Regions from separate parts of the Lysinibacillus sp. NPDC097279 genome, predicted to be linked through region 4. Evidence: riboswitches for the same ligand, from Rfam matches in the RefSeq annotation. Region 4 holds a riboswitch; each other region holds the start of a gene.
The links. A riboswitch is a leader RNA that binds a small molecule or an ion and turns the genes downstream of it on or off. The one in region 4 is predicted to bind thiamine pyrophosphate.

Region 1: linked by a shared signal. The riboswitch ahead of thiW (energy coupling factor transporter S component ThiW) and the one ahead of thiM (hydroxyethylthiazole kinase) in region 4 are both predicted to bind thiamine pyrophosphate.
Region 2: linked by a shared signal. The riboswitch ahead of ACIQ1H_RS06575 (ABC transporter substrate-binding protein) and the one ahead of thiM (hydroxyethylthiazole kinase) in region 4 are both predicted to bind thiamine pyrophosphate.
Region 3: linked by a shared signal. The riboswitch ahead of thiT (energy-coupled thiamine transporter ThiT) and the one ahead of thiM (hydroxyethylthiazole kinase) in region 4 are both predicted to bind thiamine pyrophosphate.

Annotation. Positions count from the first base shown of each region.
Region 1 covers NZ_JBIWDA010000002.1:40,357-45,131, forward strand. The annotation lists gene ACIQ1H_RS10315 (VWA domain-containing protein) at 1-1,256, shown strand, start outside; gene thiW (energy coupling factor transporter S component ThiW) at 1,315-1,806, opposite strand; TPP riboswitch at 2,007-2,114, opposite strand; gene ACIQ1H_RS10325 (MFS transporter) at 2,170-3,366, opposite strand; gene ACIQ1H_RS10330 (ABC transporter substrate-binding protein) at 3,765-4,775, opposite strand, start outside.
Region 2 covers NZ_JBIWDA010000001.1:1,298,581-1,303,355, reverse strand. The annotation lists gene ACIQ1H_RS06585 (response regulator transcription factor) at 1-438, shown strand, start outside; gene ACIQ1H_RS06580 (sensor histidine kinase) at 435-1,433, shown strand; TPP riboswitch at 1,764-1,875, shown strand; gene ACIQ1H_RS06575 (ABC transporter substrate-binding protein) at 2,072-3,067, shown strand; gene ACIQ1H_RS06570 (thiamine-binding protein) at 3,068-3,361, shown strand; gene ACIQ1H_RS06565 (ABC transporter permease) at 3,358-4,131, shown strand; gene ACIQ1H_RS06560 (ABC transporter ATP-binding protein) at 4,106-4,775, shown strand, end outside.
Region 3 covers NZ_JBIWDA010000007.1:108,690-113,464, forward strand. The annotation lists gene ACIQ1H_RS20420 (AAA family ATPase) at 1-946, shown strand, start outside; gene ACIQ1H_RS20425 (hypothetical protein) at 1,077-1,199, opposite strand; gene ACIQ1H_RS20430 (magnetosome magnetite crystal formation protein family) at 1,231-1,563, opposite strand; TPP riboswitch at 1,692-1,799, shown strand; gene thiT (energy-coupled thiamine transporter ThiT) at 1,920-2,480, shown strand; gene map (type I methionyl aminopeptidase) at 2,727-3,482, shown strand; gene ACIQ1H_RS20445 (hypothetical protein) at 3,516-4,229, opposite strand; gene ACIQ1H_RS20450 (polyphosphate kinase 2 family protein) at 4,436-4,775, shown strand, end outside.
Region 4 covers NZ_JBIWDA010000001.1:130,133-134,907, reverse strand. The annotation lists gene sppA (signal peptide peptidase SppA) at 1-837, opposite strand, end outside; gene mbcS (acyl-CoA synthetase MbcS) at 1,022-2,608, opposite strand; TPP riboswitch at 2,803-2,901, shown strand; gene thiM (hydroxyethylthiazole kinase) at 2,990-3,745, shown strand; gene thiD (bifunctional hydroxymethylpyrimidine kinase/phosphomethylpyrimidine kinase) at 3,745-4,569, shown strand; gene thiE (thiamine phosphate synthase) at 4,559-4,775, shown strand, end outside.

The DNA.
Region 1 (4,775 bases), on a different contig from region 4:
TTGCCTTCGATGATCGCCCTTGGGAAATCATCGAAACGGCCCCCCTTGGTAATAAAGAGGAAGCAGTCGATACGATTTTATCAGTGACGCCTGGTGGGGGTACGGAAATATATAGCTCCCTTTCAGCAGCATATGATAGTTTGGCAGATTTAAAATTGCAGAGAAAGCATATTATTTTACTAACAGATGGACAGTCGCAATCAGGCAATTATGAGGATTTAATTGAAAATGGGAAGGAACAAGGGATTACACTTTCTACAGTGGCGATTGGACAAGATGCAGATGGCAACTTACTTCAGTCATTAAGTGAAATGGGTAGTGGTCGTTTCTATGATGTTATTGATGAACAAACAATTCCCTCAATTTTATCCCGTGAAACAGCGATGATTTCCCGTACTTATATAGAGGACAATCCGTTTTATCCTACAATTTATAATGCAACTGGATGGAATACACTTTTTGCAAAGGGTGTGCCACAAATGAATGCATATATTGGCACGACGGCAAAGCAGGGAGCTGCTGTGATAGCTGAAAGTGAGAAGGAAGACCCTGTATTGGCCCTATGGCAATATGGGCTTGGTAAAACATTCGCTTTCACATCAGATTCGACAGGGAAATGGGCTGGTGACTGGGCAAGATGGCAGGAATGGGGATCATTTTGGCAAACAATCATTTCGCAAATGCTACCAAGCTATAATGATGTGGCCTATGATGTACGACTCGATACAGATGGCTCATTTCTCATCACTGATCCGACAAATGAAGCAGCATTTTTAGATATCGTCGCTGTCGATGAAGCGGGTGAGGAGCTTGATTTACAGCTTGAAACGATTTCCGCATCGCAAGTACGGGCAGTTGTGCAAGCGAAACCAGGATTGATTTTTTTCCGTATTGCTGACGAAGATCAGGCTATTTACCAGGCTGGTCTAAGCGTACCGTACAGTGCAGAATATGAATTACGTCCTGTGAATGAAACACTTGTCGAGCAACTAACGAAGCAAACGGGTGGCTCTGTCTTGAAAGAACCACAAGACGTGTTCCGTAATTTCACCAACAAAGGAGCAGAGCGCCAAAATATTGCAACATGGTTACTATTAACGGGGATGCTATTATTCTTCGTAGATATTACGATTCGACGCTTTGGTTGGAGCTTTATAACAAGGCATAAGAAAGAAAAGCCTGTTGAAGAAGCGACTGTCCAGTCAGAGGATACGAATGTTGCACAGTTATTAAAAGGAATGAAAAAACGCTCATAAATAAAAAACGATGGCACATTGAAAAACGCATGTGTCATCGTTTTTTTTATAAACATAGCTATTTCGCAATAAGAAAATGGGGCGCAGTTTTCCGTAGACTGCTAGCCATCATCATGCCAAGAAAGGCTCCGATTAAACTTGATGTAAAAAATGCAGGCATAAAAAATAATGCACCGACAGACGTTCCCATAAATAATTGCGCATATGGAACAGCGACTAATGAGGCAAGAATACCTGTGCCAAATACTTCACCAGCACCAGCAAGCCAATTGCTGCGACTGTATTTATAAGCAAAGGCCGCACATGCCGCACCGATGACGCTTCCAGGAATCGCTAAAAGGGAGCCTGTGCCTGTTAAGATACGAATCAATGCTGTAACGATAGCAACGACGATAGAAGGCATAGGACCTAATAGAATGGCACAGATGACGTTGATCGCATGTTGTACAGGATAGGCACGTGCAATGCCAGTTGGAATGGAGACAAAAATAGAGCCTGCTACTGCAATAGCGACTAATAAAGCCATAGTAGTTAGTTTTCGAATAGACATGATAGTTACTCCTTTTAGTTTTGTGCGATGAATCGCCGATAGAACTCAGTGAATCGCCGATAAAATGTGAGAAATCGCCGATAAAACCGTACAAATCGCCGAGAGACCTCACAAAATCGCCGATAGCACTGCCTGATGAATACAAAAAAGCCGCTTCCTAGTAACGAAAGGAAGCGGCCTTGCATTTTTAAATTACACAAAAGCAAGTGTCGCCACTTCCCTCCGCTAGTGTGAACTAGATCAGGTTCAAAGGGTCCGTATATGAACATATACGTCTCAGCCTTGTAAAGACTCCCCTAGTGGTGTTAAACGATTTAATTTTTCGATAATAAATGTACCATATTTGAAATAATTGTCAATGGACTAATTTGAATCAGGATGCATAAGATGTGGAGCCTTTTTTACGGTCCAAATGAGCGCTAGTAAGAAGCATGTCATTAAAATAATCGACCCGAATATATACGGACTGTTCATATCCCAGTCAAATAAAAGACCCGCAAGTGCAGGACCAATCATATTTCCAAGACTCATATAGGCATTGGTAAGTCCAGCGGCTAAACCTTGCTCATTGCCAGCAAGCTTAGAAATCAGTGTGTTGACTGCTGGACGTATAAGTGTTGTTGCCGTAGAGAAAATTGTTGCGACAACTAAAATTAATGCGAAGCCAGAAACAAATAATATGAGGAAGATTGCTACAGCAGCAATAAATAAATTGACTAATACAACTTTCATTTCCCCATAGCGCTTAAAGAGTGGTGTGATAATGAACATTTGCACAATAACACCGAATGCGCCACCTACAGTTAAGATGATTGCAATATCTGGAGGTGTATAGTTAAATTTCTCAGTTACAAATAATGATAATGTCGTTTGGAAATTGGCGATTCCGAACGAAAACACTAGCATAATAATAAGCATGACAAAGTAAGGCATTTGGACTGAACGCGCCATCTGCTTCGCAAGATTTTCTTGCTTTTGTGCTTTTTGAGCAGCAGTTGGTTTTGTAGAAGGTAATAACACCAACGAAAGGATAGAGGCTATAATAGCCGCTCCTCCAGCCATAAAGAATGGGAAATGCAAACTAACTTTAGAGAGGAACCCGCCAATACCTGGTCCAATCATAAAACCAAGAGACATAGCAGCACCTAACATGCCCATCCCTTTACCTCGTTCTTCATACGTTGTGATATCTGCTACAAATGCCATAATTGGAGGTGCTATAAAGGCAGAACCTAATCCTCCTAAGAAACGAGCAACAAAAAGCATCCACACATCTGTAGATAGCCCAAATGAAATTTGCCCAATACCAGTTACAATCAGACCAAAAACAATCAAATTTTTTCGACCATATCGATCCGAAAGATTCCCAGCAATTGGAGAAAATATAAACTGTGCAAAGGCGAACGTTGCAATTAACATGCCAAGAACTTGTCCTGCAGCACCAAATATGTGTAAGTACTTTGGCATGACAGGAATAATAATTCCGATACTCCCCATTGCGATAAACATATTAAACATTAAAATGTACAAAGCCGCCTTGTTTGACTTCTGCTGGGTCATCGTATACCCCCCTTTTTTCTATTGAAACATTCCTACAGTCTATCATAAAGAAATATTGCTTGGCTATCAGATTATAGTCGTAGGTGAATGACTTGGTTAGCGGAACGAAGACATTGTTTTTCCTTAGAATAATACTGTTAATTTCCGCTACTTGCGGTCTCTTTCCATGGGCACTGTAAGCCGCAACCATTTCGGTGCGCGTGGCCTGTTGCTTCGTACATGTTGTGTGTTACCGCAGGAGTCGCTGCCCGCCGCTCCAATCAACTGAACACATCGAAAGTGAAATTCTATATTAGAACGATTAAAAGAAAAAATGACAAAAGACATCAAATATTTAACTCTTGATGTCTTTTGTCGACTTTTTGAGAGAGAAAAATATTGTTTTTTCTCTTTAGTATTTATCGAATACTCATTTTAAATTCTAAAAACAATTCATTATATTTTCCTAAATAATCTGGGCCAAGGTTTTTATATACTTCTAATGTTTTACGTTGCTCCTCGGAAGGGTAGAAGCGCTCGTCAGCTACAACTTCTTTATCCATTAATTTTGTCGCTGCAATATTAGGAGTAGAGTAGCCTACATAATCCGCATTTTGAGCACCAGATTCCGCTTTTAACATAAAGTTAATAAAAGCATGTGCACCATCAACATTTTTCGAAGTTTTTGGGATAACCATATTGTCAAACCACAAGTTCGAGCCTTCCTCTGGAACAGCGAAGTCTAAATCTTCATTTTCGAATAACATATCTGCTGCTTGACCAGACCAAGTGAGGGCGACAGCCGCTTCATTATTAATCATCAAAGGTGTAATCTCATCACCGATGATTGCTTTCACATTTGGAGCGAGTGTAATTAGCTTATTTGTAGCCTGACGTAATTCTTGATTATTTAACGAGTTAAGAGAATGACCAAGACTATTTAAGCCCATGCCAATAACTTCACGTGCACCGTCTACTAAAAAGACTTTACGTTTTAACGAGGGATCCCATAAATCTTCCCAAGAAGAGAAATCTAAGTCACCGACTAAATCTGGATTATAAACAATACCTACTGTGCCCCAGAAATAAGGAACAGAGTATTCATTGTTATCATCAAATGGTAAATCGAGAAAATACGGATCGATATTTTTAAAATTAGGTATTTTCGTTTTATCTAAAGGAAGGAGTAGGTTTTCCTCCTTCATTTTTTCAATCATGTATTCAGACGGCACGGCAATATCGTAAGCTGTACCACCTTGTTTAATTTTCGTCATCATAGCCTCATTTGAGTCAAATGTTTCGTAAATAACATGGATACCCGTTTCTTTTTCGAATTGCTTTAGCAAATCAGGGTCGATATATTCTCCCCAGTTAAAAATAGTTAATGTATCTTTACCACTTTTACCACCGTTCGCACTCATGGCATCAGC
Region 2 (4,775 bases), 1.2 Mb from region 4:
TTAACGGCTAGAAGTGATATTGATAGTAAATTAAGAGGGCTTGAAATTGGAGAAGATTACATGGTGAAGCCATTTGATCCGAGGGAATTATTAATACGCATAAAAAATAGATTAGCTGCTTCTTACGGAATTCACAAACAAATACAGCATTTATCCATAGATGTTACTCATAAGCGTGTTGTTAATAATCAAAATAATAAAGAAGTCGAATTTACAGCCATTGAAAAGAAAATATTCTTTTACCTTTATGAAAACGCAGATTTTATTTTATCTAAAGAACAATTCATTGATTACCTTTGGCAGCTAGAAGATCGTAATCCCAATTTAATTAATGTGTATATTAAAAAGCTCCGCAACAAGATTGCCGATACAGATGGTGTGATTATTCAAAATGTATATGGAGAAGGGTATCGTATGAATACCCGTGTTAAACAATGAAACTAAAAAAGAAATATCAACTATTGCTATTATCGGTTATATTCAGTGTTCCTCTTTCTATTGTAGTGATTAATGTTATTGTAACGGTAATTTACAATTATTTTTCAAATGATACAGAAACCCAGTTTTTTGAGTCAAAAGCCTATCCAATAATGCTAGGTTTATTTCTCGTCAGCTTTTTTACTTTGGCTATATTATTTTCCAAATCCATTAATTCATTAATTAAACGAATAAATGAATTAAACCAAACCATTATGGAGTTGGCGAGTAATGACAAGAAGAGACTTCAAAAGATCTCTTACTCTAGAAATGATGAATTAGGGGATTTAACTAATGCAGTAAACCTGCTCATTGACCGTACGATATCGAAGGAAATTGAAATAATGCAACAAGAGCAAATGAAACTAGAACTTTTAACGCAGTTGCGCCATGATATTAATACACCTTTAACAGCTATGCGCTTACAACTTTACACAATCGAAAATGATTTTTCACAACATCAGGATATTTTCAATTCTCTAAACGAACAAATAAACTATATTTCGAAATTATCCAATGAATATGACTTTGAGCGCTTATCTCGTGTTGATAATTCCTATATAATCATGGAAAAAGTCGACGTTCCAAAACTTATCCATACCATCATTTTAAAGTGGAATTTTTTATATAAAATCAATCAAATCTCTATTGTGTTAAACGATTCTCCAACGAAATTCCATTGGAAGAGTAATGAAATTTGGTTGCACAGATTATTTGATAATATCTTCCAAAATATTTTGCGTCATGCAGCATGCGATACTTTGGAAATCACTTTGCAAAAAAACGTAATTATATTTAAAGATAATGGGGTTGGGTTTAATGTGGTGGAAAAGGGCACTGGCCTACGAATCATCGAAGATATTTGCCGAATGCTTGAACTACAGAGTACAATCCAATCTAACGAAAAAGGTACTCAAGTTACGATAAGTTATGCGCAACATTCAAACTTTTTGTAATGGCAACACCAGCAAATTAAAAGCCTCCCAAAATTGTATTTGAGATCAACTTTATGTTTAACGGGGTAAATGCATAAATCATACATGGAATTGGGTGCTTTTGTTTACACATTTTTCGATTGTTTTTTCGGAAGTGATATTTGTCCCAAAATACCATACAGCATAGTCTGCTACTCCAAACGCCATGCTTAAAACCTTTTCTATTTGCAAAAGTCATGTCGCAGATTACTAGTATAGTCTTGTAAAAGCTCATTTTTTTCAACTACGAAAATTACTAGCTTGTCATTTTACGATACATATGGGTATAATAATCAACGAAAAGTTCATAAGTTAAGAATGTAGGGGGGCTGGAAGTTGCCAGCTGAGATTGCGTCCGTTTAGATGCTGACCCTTTGAACCTGATTTGGCTCGTACCAGCGTAGGGAACATCTATTCAAAAATAATCATTTACTATTTTTTGATACCGTTTGCAAACGTCTGGGATAACTCCCAGGCGTTTTTTGTTTAGGATTCATTATTCCACCTAAAACGAGGAGTAATCAATCATAAGCACTGCAAATGGCCTTAGAATACCTTTTTTTCTGGTGTAAACATTCAATCATGAACACTTTCAAACTACTAGACTTGGAGGACACAGCATGAAAAAGTGGTTTTTCGTTCTTATTGCTGCATTAGTAACATTAGTTGGTTGTAGCGAAAAAGAGGACAAAGAGGAAACAAACTCATTAAAAAAGGTATCCGTTGTACTAGACTGGACACCTAATACAAATCATACAGGACTGTATGTGGCGAAAAAGCTGGGCTACTTTGAGGAGCAAGGCTTAGACGTGGACATTATTTTACCTGGTGATGCTGGTGCTGATCAGCTAGTTGCATCAGGCAAAGCACAGTTTGGCGTAAGCTATCAGGAAGGTATTACGCAAGCACGTGTACAGGGTGTACCACTTGTATCAATTGCCGCAATTATTCAGCATAATACATCTGGCTTTGCTTCGATTGCTTCAAAGGGCATTACATCTCCAAAGGACTATGAAGGAAAAACGTATGGTGGCTGGGGAAGCCCAATAGAACAAGCTGTTTTACAATCACTTATGCAAAAAGAACAGGCGGATATCAAAAAATTAGATATTGTTAATGCAGGAGATTTAGACTTTTTCACCATGATGCAAAAGGATATTGATTTTGCCTGGATCTATTATGCGTGGACAGGTATTGAGGCGGAGCTACGTGGGGAAACATTAAATATGCAGTATTTAACAGACTATAGTGAGCAACTTGATTATTATACACCTGTTTTAGCTACGAATGAAAAGATGATTAAGGATAATCCTGATGTGGTAAAGGCATTTGTAGCTGCAACGACAAAAGGCTATGAGTATGCCATTGAGCAACCTAATGAAGCGGCTGATATTTTACTTGAAGCGGTACCTGACTTAGATAAAGCACTTGTGCATAAAAGTCAAGAATGGCTAGCAAACAAATATCAAGATGATGCAGCGCAATGGGGCGAACAAAAATTAGCAGTTTGGGAAAACTATGCGGAATGGATGACGAAAAACAACGTCTTAGAAGGAAAATTTAATGCAGAGCAAGCATTTACAAATGATTTCTTACCAACGAAAGGAGCAAATTAAATGGCTAATTCATTAATCAGTGTTCAAATTATACCGAAAACAGAAAAATATGAGGATGTCATCCCTTTCGTGGATGCGGCAATTGCAATTATCGATGCTGCAGGTGTGCGCTATGAGGTGCAGCCACTAGAAACGACTATGGAGGGAGAACTGTCTACCTTACTCCAAATTATTGAACAGATGAATCAAAAAATGATTGACTTAGGTGCCATTAATGTAATTACACAAGTAAAAATTTTATATCAGCCAACTGGCATTACAATGGGGACATTGACGGAGAAATATCGAGGATGAAACAAGTAGTAACGAAAGGAAGGTCGATTATTTTTATCGCCTTCCTATTAGTCATCTGGGAAGTCATTATCCGTTTTGCTGAAATCCCACATTGGCTATTGCCAGCGCCGAGTGCCATCGTGATGGAGGGCATTCACTCTTACCAAACGTTTCTTCCCCATGTTTTCGCTACTATACAGCTTGCTGTGATAGGTCTTGCTATTGGTGTGCTTTGTGGCTTGAGTGTTGCGGTGTTATTACATCGTTCAAATACAATGCGGGCATTCTTATATCCGATTTTAATTGTGTCGCAAAATGTGCCAGTGCTCGTTTTAGCGCCATTATTAATTATTTGGTTTGGCTTTGGGCTGTTACCAAAGCTAATTATTATTTGTCTCGTTTGCTTTTTCCCAATCGTTATTGCGGCAATGGATGGCTTTCGTCAAACGTCACCAGAACTTAAGCATTATTTTGCGATGATTGGTGCTACAAAACGTCAAACGTTTTGGAAATTAGAATGGCCATTTGCCTATCCATCTATATTTTCAGGTATTAAAATTGCCGCGACATATAGTGTGATGGGAGCAGTCATCGCGGAATGGCTTGGTGCGAAAAAGGGGATTGGTGTTTATATGACACTTGCTCAATCATCGTTTCGAACGGATCGTGTATTTGTGGCGATATTTGCGATAGTTTTGTTAAGTTTATTGTTATTTAGTGTTATACGTTTCGTCGAAAAGATTACTGTAAAGGGGAGAGGATCACATGCTGAACATTCAAGACATTTCTAAATCCTTTGGCGCGCTTGAAGTAGTGAAAAACCTATCCTTTACGGTAAAGGAGGGCGAATTTGTAGCGATCATTGGTCCCTCAGGTAGTGGGAAAAGTACGCTTTTTCAATTAATAGGCGGTATATCGCCCTTAAATCAAGGAGCTATTTTGTTAAATGGAGAAAACATTCAGCAAAAACCAGGCACCATCGGCTACATGCCACAGCAACCTAGCTTATTACCTTGGCGGACAATTTTGGAAAATGTCACGATTGTCGAAGAATTACATCATCGACCTAATATAGAGATTGCAAGAAAGTGGTTAGAAAAGGTTGGCCTAGCTTCTTTTGAAAATGCATATCCCCATGCTTTATCTGGAGGCATGCAGCAGCGCGTATCCTTTCTGCGAGCAATCGTCAGTGAGAAACCGATACTATGCCTAGATGAGCCGTTCTCAGCTCTAGACGAGTTTACAAGACTAGAAATGCAAGCGTGGTTGTTATCGATTTGGGAGGAACATAAAAAATCTATTTTGTTCGTTACACATAGTATTGAAGAAGCGTTATTTTTAGCTGATCGGATTATCGTATTAACAAAACGTCCAGCTACGATCAAGGAGGAAATCATTGTTCCGTTTGCACGACCACGCTCTGAAGAAATTCGCC
Region 3 (4,775 bases), on a different contig from region 4:
AGAACTTGCAAAAACAGCCTATGAGGAATTGCTAAATAAACTGAATGAGAAGCGTGAACAGTTTTTAGTAAGCATGAAAGATGTGGGGTTTGCAGCCTATGAAGAATACGCTGCTGCAAAGCGAAGTGATAGTGAAATCGAAGACTTACGGAAAGCATGTCGTGATTATGCCTTACAATCACATTCCTTACAGCAACAAATTGCAGATGGGGCAAAGCATCTTGAAGGAAAAGAAAAGCAAAATCTAGAGGAATTAGAGGAAAAGCTTGAGATGCTCCGTGCCACATATGAGGAAGCATTTAAAACTTTGCAACAGACGCAAAGCTATGCAAAGGCATGTGCTGATTTTATTGTTAAAGTTGAGGATACTGCAAAGGAAATACGTGTACTTGAACAAGAGGCAGGACGTGTAAAAGAGCTTTACACAGTGTTGAATGGCCAAAATCCGAAAAAACTTTCCTTTGAGCGATATATTCAAATTAATTATTTAGATAAAATCACTGCAGCAGCAAATATCCGATTATTCCACTTATCGAATGGACAGTTTGAATTGCGCCGTTCAGATCGATTAGAGAAGCATGCGAAGCAAAGTGGGCTTGGCTTGGATGTCTATGATGCGTACACAGACCAATTAAGAGATGTTAAAACATTATCAGGTGGGGAGAAGTTTAATGCATCATTAAGTCTTGCATTAGGTATGGCGGATGTAATTCAAAGCTTCCAAGGTAATATTCGTATCGAAACAATGTTTATCGATGAGGGCTTCGGTTCATTAGATGAGGAAGCGTTAAATAAAGCGATTGACACGCTAATTGATTTACAAGACTCTGGAAGAATGATTGGCGTTATTTCACATGTAGCTGAGTTGAAAGCTGCAATGCCTGCAGTATTACACGTCGAAAAAACGTTGAGCGGACATAGCACAACCCATTTTGAAGTAAAATAAGTGCCAGGCACACAAACAATTCTCAAACAATTTATAGATAACATAGTAAAACCCACGAAGACTCCTGCGGCTTACATTGAGCCTGCTGGAAAGCGATGTGGGTTTTTACGTTATAGGAGCCCATTGGCTATTATTTTTTGTGTGTCGTTACGTTAGGTGTTGTTCCTTTTTTTGCTGCGACCACTTTTTTGACAATCGGAATAACGATGGGCGCTAATTTTATTGCAGTTTTAACTACCTTCGATACTTTCATGAATACGACAGCTCCTTCATACTAAAAATTTTTAACGAATAACTCGTACAGCTTGAACAATATTCCAAATGACAATGCCTAATGAAACGAGTAAATAAATACCAAAAGATACAAACCATATGATAATAAATGTATTCCCATTAGAAGAAGGATCAAACGTGTTCAATGATATTGTAGAAAATACAAAGACGATAAAGAAAATGATACCAAAGATAAATGGTATTAAGTGAGATATAAGTGCTCTAATGGAATGTCTCTTGACATCACTATCTTTTGATACAAAATAAACGATTACTGGAACGATAAATGGTGCAAAAAAAATACTGAGATAACTAAAGGCAGATAAAATTTTTTGATTCTCCATAGTAGTCCCTCCTTTTAAATTATTTACGCATAGAAAACACGAAAGTTTCAAAAAAATTAATGTGGAAAAGGTTGTAATTGTAAAAGGGTTTACGTACAATGAGGATGTTCAACAAAATAATAAGATGTAACGACCACAAGGGGAGCTGATGATGTCAGCTGAGACTGGGCACGTAATGCCTTTACTCTTCGAACCTGTAAGTTAACGCTTGCGTAGGGATGTGGATAGAAACCGACACTTTTACGATGTGAGGCTCTGTCCTGGCATCGTTTTTTTATGCCAGTTGACATGCATATCAAAAAGATTTCTATTCCTGCTCTTGTATCCTACATCGGAACAAAGGAGAGAATAATAAAATGGACAAAAAAAGATTACTCATGCTGATGGAAATTGCAATTTTCGCAGCGCTAGGACTTGTACTCGATCAAGTTTCCTTTAAAGTATGGGCGCAAGGTGGCTCCGTAAGTCTAGTAATGATACCAATCATCTTAATGGCATTACGTTGGGGGCTCTTAGCTGGACTAACAACAGGTTTACTAATTGGAGTTATGCAAACGATGTTTGGCGCTTATATTGTGCATTGGCTACAAGGCTTGCTAGATTACGGAGTAGCATTTACGGTCGTTGGTTTAGCGGCAGTAGTACGTGGACCTATATTTAAAGCGACAGCCGCCTTAAACAAAAAGAAAATGGCCCTTTACATTGTAATCGGTACCGTATTAGCAGGTTTCCTACGTTATTTAGCCCATACAATTGCAGGGGCTGTATTTTTTGCAGAATATGCAGGCGAGCAAAACGCATGGATTTATTCAATCATATACAATGGAACATACATGCTTCCAGCAACAATATTAACAGCGATCGTTGGTGTGATATTATTTACAGCTGCACCCCAATTAATGCAACGAAAATCATAAACACGATAAGACTGTCCCAAAAGTGAAAATAGTATGCTAAGTGTAACTTAGTGTGCTATTTTTTTTTATAATTCAAGACAATTGGGTCGTTATTGTTAGTACCAGAACTTCTAAAAGGGTCTGTTTTTTACTTGTCTGGTACTTATGAAATAATGTTAGCATAGAATAATTAAAGCGTTTGGCGTTATGGACATATAAAGTTATGTTATATTAATGAATAGATATTAGATGAAAGGGACGTTATAAATGATTGTAAAAACGCAAGAAGAAATTGAAGCCTTTAAAAAAATCGGTCGCATTTGTGCAGAAATTCGTGAGGCAATGAAAGCAGCTACAAAACCTGGTGTGACAACACTTGAATTAGATGAAATTGCAGGCCGTATGTTTGCTGAAGCAGGAGCTATTTCTGGTCCTAAAGGTGAATATGATTTCCCAGGATACACATGTATTAGTGTGAATGAAGAAGTTGCCCATGGTATTCCAGGACAACGAGTTATTAAAGAAGGGGATATTGTCAATATTGACGTATCAGGTTCTTTAAATGGCTATTTTGCAGATACAGGTATTTCATTTGTAGTAGGTGAAGGGTACGAAGATAAGGAAAAACTTTGCCGCGTAGCAAAAAGTGCCTTTGACCGCGCTATGACAAAAGTAAAAGCTGGTTCTAAATTAAACCAAATTGGGAAAGCTGTTGAGCGTGAAGCTTATGCAAACGATTTAACTGTCATTATGAATTTAACAGGTCATGGTTTAGGGCGTTCATTGCATGATGAGCCAAACCATATTTTAAATTATTACGATGCTTGGGATTCAACAATTATGAAAGAAGGAATGGTGCTAGCTGTTGAGCCGTTTATTTCAGCGAAGGCAGAACATATTGTTGAAGCTGGTGATGGCTGGACATTTGTTACACCTGACAAATCATTAGTTGCCCAAATTGAGCATTCTATTATTGTTACAAAAGACAAACCAATCATTTTAACTTCGTTAGATGAAGCCTAAAATAAAGGCTAGATGAAAAAGCAGCTTACCGACTTATTTTCGGTAAGCTGCTTTTTTTTTAACAAATAGGATACCAACAATTAGGACACCACATAAAAATAATGCCGCTGTCGTCACGAGTAATTCATCAAGATGATTATGGAGCGCAATACCAATAAATGCCCAAATAAACACGCTAGGATAGACAATGTCGTAATAATGGTAACGAATATGTAAGGCGATAGCTACACTGATTGACAGTAAAATAACTGCCCAAAGTGGATTGCTAAGTCCAAAACCATGCCATCCATAAGATGTTAATGTAAAACTTGCATTTGTCATCATGATAAATGTAGACCAGGCAAAATAAAGTGATATGGGTAGTCGGCCAGATAAAGTATTATTTGTATACGGATAAGTACTATAAAGTAAAAATAAGTACAATACTAATATGACGGAGCAGCAAATAAAGACTATGAATAATTCATAATGCCAAAATAAAATAGAGAGCGCCTGTAATATGCAAACATTGCTAAAGAGAACAGTCTGTTTAATAGATGTCTTTTGAAAATTCATAACTAACCAATAAGCAAGCAAAATGTAAATTAATATCCATATCATATAACTAATATTAATAGGTGCAAACATTACGGGAAAACGATTTGAGATTTCTAACGAAGATTGACCATTTATTTTTATAAAATAGGATGAAAAGGTTAGGATGAGTGAGACAATAAAGGTTATTGTCATTAAAATAATCTTAGGCAAGGCTTCCTCTCCCTTCGTGTTAAATTGTATAGGGAAAAGACAAATAAGTATATGACTGTCACATAATATCTATTTCATTATAGCGGAAAACCCTTACAATGTATCAATGAATTTGCTTTAAAAAAACTACAATTTACCATTTGAATATGCATCCAAATATTTCTTTAGTACAATAGAAATAACCAATTTGAAGGAGTGAAATTTTTATGGCCCAAAATCTTAAAAATCTTGACCTATCGATTGAACTAGACAAAAAACTGTATAAAAAGAAATTAAAAGTACTTCAATATGAAATGTTAAATGCACAGCAATTTTTACTAAACAATAAAATCGGACTTATTCTAGTATTTGAAGGAATGGATGCAGCGGGTAAGGGTGGTGCTATTAAACGTCTGATTGAACGTGTAGACCCAAGAGGTTATATAGTCCATCCAATTTCAGCTCCACAGCCTCATGAACTACGCTATAACTACTTGCAACGCTTTTGGAGAAAGTTACCGCAGCATGGACAAATCGCTATATTCGACCGTTCTTGGTATGGACGAG
Region 4 (4,775 bases):
ATCTTGACGTAAAGCTGCAATAGCTGCTTGCTCATCGCCAATTTCATCGATTAAGCCTGCTTCAAGTGCCTTTGTACCGCCAAGTATTCGACCATCCGCTACTTTTTTCACGTCTGCTTCAGACATATTGCGTCCTTGTTCCACAATATCAACAAACTCTTCATATGATTCATTAATCATATCCTGCATCATAGCACGTTCTTCTTCAGTAATTTCACGTGTTGGACTAAGCATGTCTTTATGTTGCCCAGATTTAAACGTTTCAAATTTCACGCCTACTTTTTCTGCAAGTTCCTGATAATTAATAGATTGCATAATGACACCAATCGAACCTGTTATCGTATCACGATGTGCATATATTTTATCCGCTGGTGCAGAAATATAGTATCCACCAGAAGCAGCCATCGAATCCATTGAAACGTAAATTGGAATTTGACGTTCCTCTTTAATTTGCAACAGTTTTTTATAAATTTCTGCCGATTCCTTTACGCCACCACCTGGTGAATTTACACTTAGCACAATACCTTGTACTGAATCATCATATAAAATATTGTCCAATTGATTTAAGAAAAACTGGTGATCATAAGCTACGGTTTGCCATAATGTGTTCGATCCAACATCTTGAATCGTTCCATCCACTTTTAAATAGGCAATACGCTTACTGTAATCTTCACCTTCAATAACAGTTTCATAAACATTTAAATTATTTCCAGCGACAATGCTGTCAAAATTACTAAAGAAGTCTGATTTAAATATTGCAAAAATCGTATTAATTCCTAATGAAAATACTAACAACACAGCAGCTATAGCCAAGGCTATCCACCTTTTTACATTCATACAAACGCCTCCTCAACACGTTATACGTCTAAATTTCCAAAACGTTTCACTTTTAAGCAATTTTTATGTAAAAATGTTCTGTTGTTTATTATTTTACTATAAATAAATGAGGCTACAACAAAAAATCAAAAGTTCATAATAAAACATGAACTTTGATTATTCGCCTTTATTTCCTAGGAAATATTTATTGATGTGTATAAAGAGCTTTTTCTTGTTGACGTAATTCGACACGACGAATTTTACCCGATGCAGTCTTCGGTAAAACATCTACAAATTCAATCGCACGTGGATATTTATATGGGGCAGTCATTAATTTCACATGGTTTTGTAACTTTTTAATAAGCGTATTATCCCCTGTCTCACCTTCACGCAGGACAATAAATGCCTTGACAATATTTCCTCTTACTTCATCAGGACTAGCAACTACAGCAGCTTCCTTTACTGTAGGGTGTTTCATTAATGCATCTTCCACTTCAAATGGCCCTATTGTATAGCCTGAAGAAATTATGACATCATCTCCACGGCCCTCAAACCAAAAATAGCCATCGGCATCTTTATATGCACGGTCTCCAGTTATATACCATTCTCCGCGGAATTGTAGGCTCGTGCGTTCGGGATCTTGGAAATATTTTTTAAAGAGTGCAGGTGTTTCACGATGCACGGCAATATCCCCAACTACACCTTCAGACACAGGATTTCCATGGTCGTCGATTATTTCTACTGTATTTCCTGGTGTCGGTTTTCCCATTGACCCAACGCGCGCTTCCATGCCAACCATTGTCCCTACAAGTAATGTATTTTCAGTTTGTCCGTAGCCATCTCGAACCTGGATATCAAACGTTTCTAAAAACACTTTTACAACTTCACTATTCAATGGTTCTCCCGCTGATACCGCTTGGCGGATTTCGCTTAAATTATAATCCTGTAAATTATTAAGTGCTGCCATAAATCGATACTCTGTCGGTGTACAGCATAATACATTTACTTTAAATTTTTCAAGCAACGACAAATAAGTTGATGCATCGAATTTGCCTTTATAGACAAAGGCTGTTGCACCACTGCCTAAAGTTGCAAGGAACGGACTCCAAATCCATTTTTGCCATCCAGGTGCCGCAGTAGCCCATACTATATCATTTTCTTGTACACCTAACCAATTTGGTGCTGTTGTCCGTAAATGAGCATAACCCCAGCTATGCGTATGAACAGCTGCTTTAGGATTGCCCGTTGTTCCACTTGTATAGGCTAAAAAAGCAGTGTCAGTACTTTTTGTTGGTGTAGGATTCGTATAGTTTGTTGGATGCTCCTCCATTTTTTCAAGCAACGGTTGCCATGGGGCATGCGCCTGACCAATTACATATTGCAAAATGCCCTTTAGATTATTTACTTCATCAAATTGCTCAATATATGGCTCGTAAGCAATTATTCCTTTGGCATTTGCATGTGTAATGCGGTATTCAATATCCTTTGTGCGCAACATTTCTGAGCTTGGAATAATCGTTAAGCCCGCTTTTAATGCTGCTATGTATACGATATATGCCTCAACAGATCTTGGAACCATTACTAAAAGCACATCACCTTTTGCTAGTCCTTGCGAAGTAAATACATGGGCCGCCTGATTTGCTTTTTCAAGTAAATTTGCATATGTAATATGTTGAATTTCTTCATGATTGTTATAAACAATTAATGCTTTTTTAGAAGGGTCCTGAGCATACTTCTCAATCTCCTCAACAATGTTATACCATTCTGGTGCGATTAAATCCTGTCTTTTCATAATAACTGCCTCCTTATTGCTAGGTTTATTATAAAACTCATTTTTTATGATTTTCAATGGATGGACCTTATTTTCACAAAGTCATGACAATTATCATGGTTTATTATATGGCATCAGTCACTGCTTTCCAGATAATGATAAAATACTATTGAATACTGAGAATAGGTATGTTACATTTTGGACAACTAAAAAATTCATGATTGCAGGGGGACTCATAACGAGTTGAGAAGGTAAAACCTGACCCTTTGAACCTGTTAGTTAATACTGACGTAGGGAGCAACACACATCTTATTACTGATGATAAGCTCTTTTTACGTGTACACTTTGCACGAAAAAGAGCTTTTTTGCATGCTTACGTCCATCCAAAAAAGGAGGACTATGATGATTTTTCAAACTATTCGTAAAAGACAGCCATTGATTCATTGTATTACCAATTATGTAGTTGCCAATTTCCAAGCAAATGGCTTATTAGCAATTGGTGCTTCACCTGTCATGGCCGATGAATCAACCGAAGTTGAAGAGATGGTATCGATTGCATCAGCCTTATTAATTAATATTGGCACGCTTACTACCCGTACAAAACAATCGATGTTCCTTGCTGGCAAAAAAGCAAACGCGCTAGGTATACCTGTGATTTTGGACCCTGTTGGTGTTGGGGCAACAACTTTACGTAAACAAACGATACAGCAATTATTAGAAGCGGTTCACTTTGCTGTTATTCGTTGCAATATCGGTGAGCTTGCCGCGATTGCTAATGTTCATTGGCAACAAAAAGGTGTGGATAGTGGCAGCGGCTCCATATCTGTTGAAGATAAAGCACAAGAGATTTCTAAAAAATATAAGTGCATTGTTATTGTAACTGGTGAAAAAGATTTTATTACTGATGGTGAGCATTCTAAATGGATTATTGGTGGAAACGCTCGCATGACAGAAGTTACAGGGACGGGTTGTTTATTAAGTGCTATTTGCTGTGCAGCTTATATGGCAGGTAATGAGCCATATACTCAGTTGTGCCATACATTAACGAGCTATAAAAAAGTTGCTGAACATGCCGCTTCTTGTGCGCCATATAATGGTGATTTCGCAGTGTCCGTCTTAAATGAGCTTCACCGTTTATCGAAGGACGGTGAAAAATAATGCATATTGTGACGACAATAGCTGGCTCAGATAGCGGTGGTGGAGCTGGTATTCAAGCTGATTTAAAAACTTTCCAAGAATTAAATGTATTCGGGACATCCGTTATTACCGCTTTAACAGCACAAAATACTTTAGGTGTGAGCGGGGTGTTTCCAATTGATCAAGCTTTTGTAAATAAACAACTTCATTCACTGCTGGAGGATTTTTCAATTAGTGCAATAAAAACAGGCATGCTTTTCTCCTCAGATATTATTCATACTATTGCAGGAGCTATGTCTAATTTAAATATTCCACTTATTGTTGATCCTGTAATGATCGCCAAAGGTGGCGAAAACTTATTACAGCAAGAAGCAGTTGAGGCGTTAAAAAACACTCTATTACCACTTGCTACAATCGTCACACCTAACATCCCTGAAGCGGAGACGCTTACAGCAAGCAAAATACACAATTATTCAGACATCCAACAAGCTGCACAGTCATTATTAAAGCTAGGTGTTCAATGTGTCATTATTAAAGGTGGTCATCTACAGGATGATAACTTTGCAACAGATTATGTATTTTTTAATGATGGTAAAACATTTTCAATGCAATCTACTCGAATCGCAACGAAAAATACACATGGAACGGGATGTACATTTTCTGCTGCTTTAACCGCTTTTATTGGCCAGAAAATGCCTTTAAAACAAGCGATTATTGAAGCGAAAAAGTTTATTCAGCTAGCCATTAGCCATGATTTATTGATTGGCAATGGCAATGGGCCAACAAATCATTTTGCTTACAAAAAATTTCTCGATACTTGTGAGGTAACCATTCATGAAACGTAGTGATTTACAGCTTTATTTTATAATGGGCACAGCGAACGTAAAAAATAGACAACCTTTAGAAATTCTTGAATCCGCATTGCAAGCAGGCATTACGATGTTTCAGTTTCGTGAAAAAGGACAACAAGCATTGACGAATGAGCACTACGAACAATTTGCACGTCAATGTCAAAACCTATGCAGAAAATACAACGTTCCCTTTATTGTGA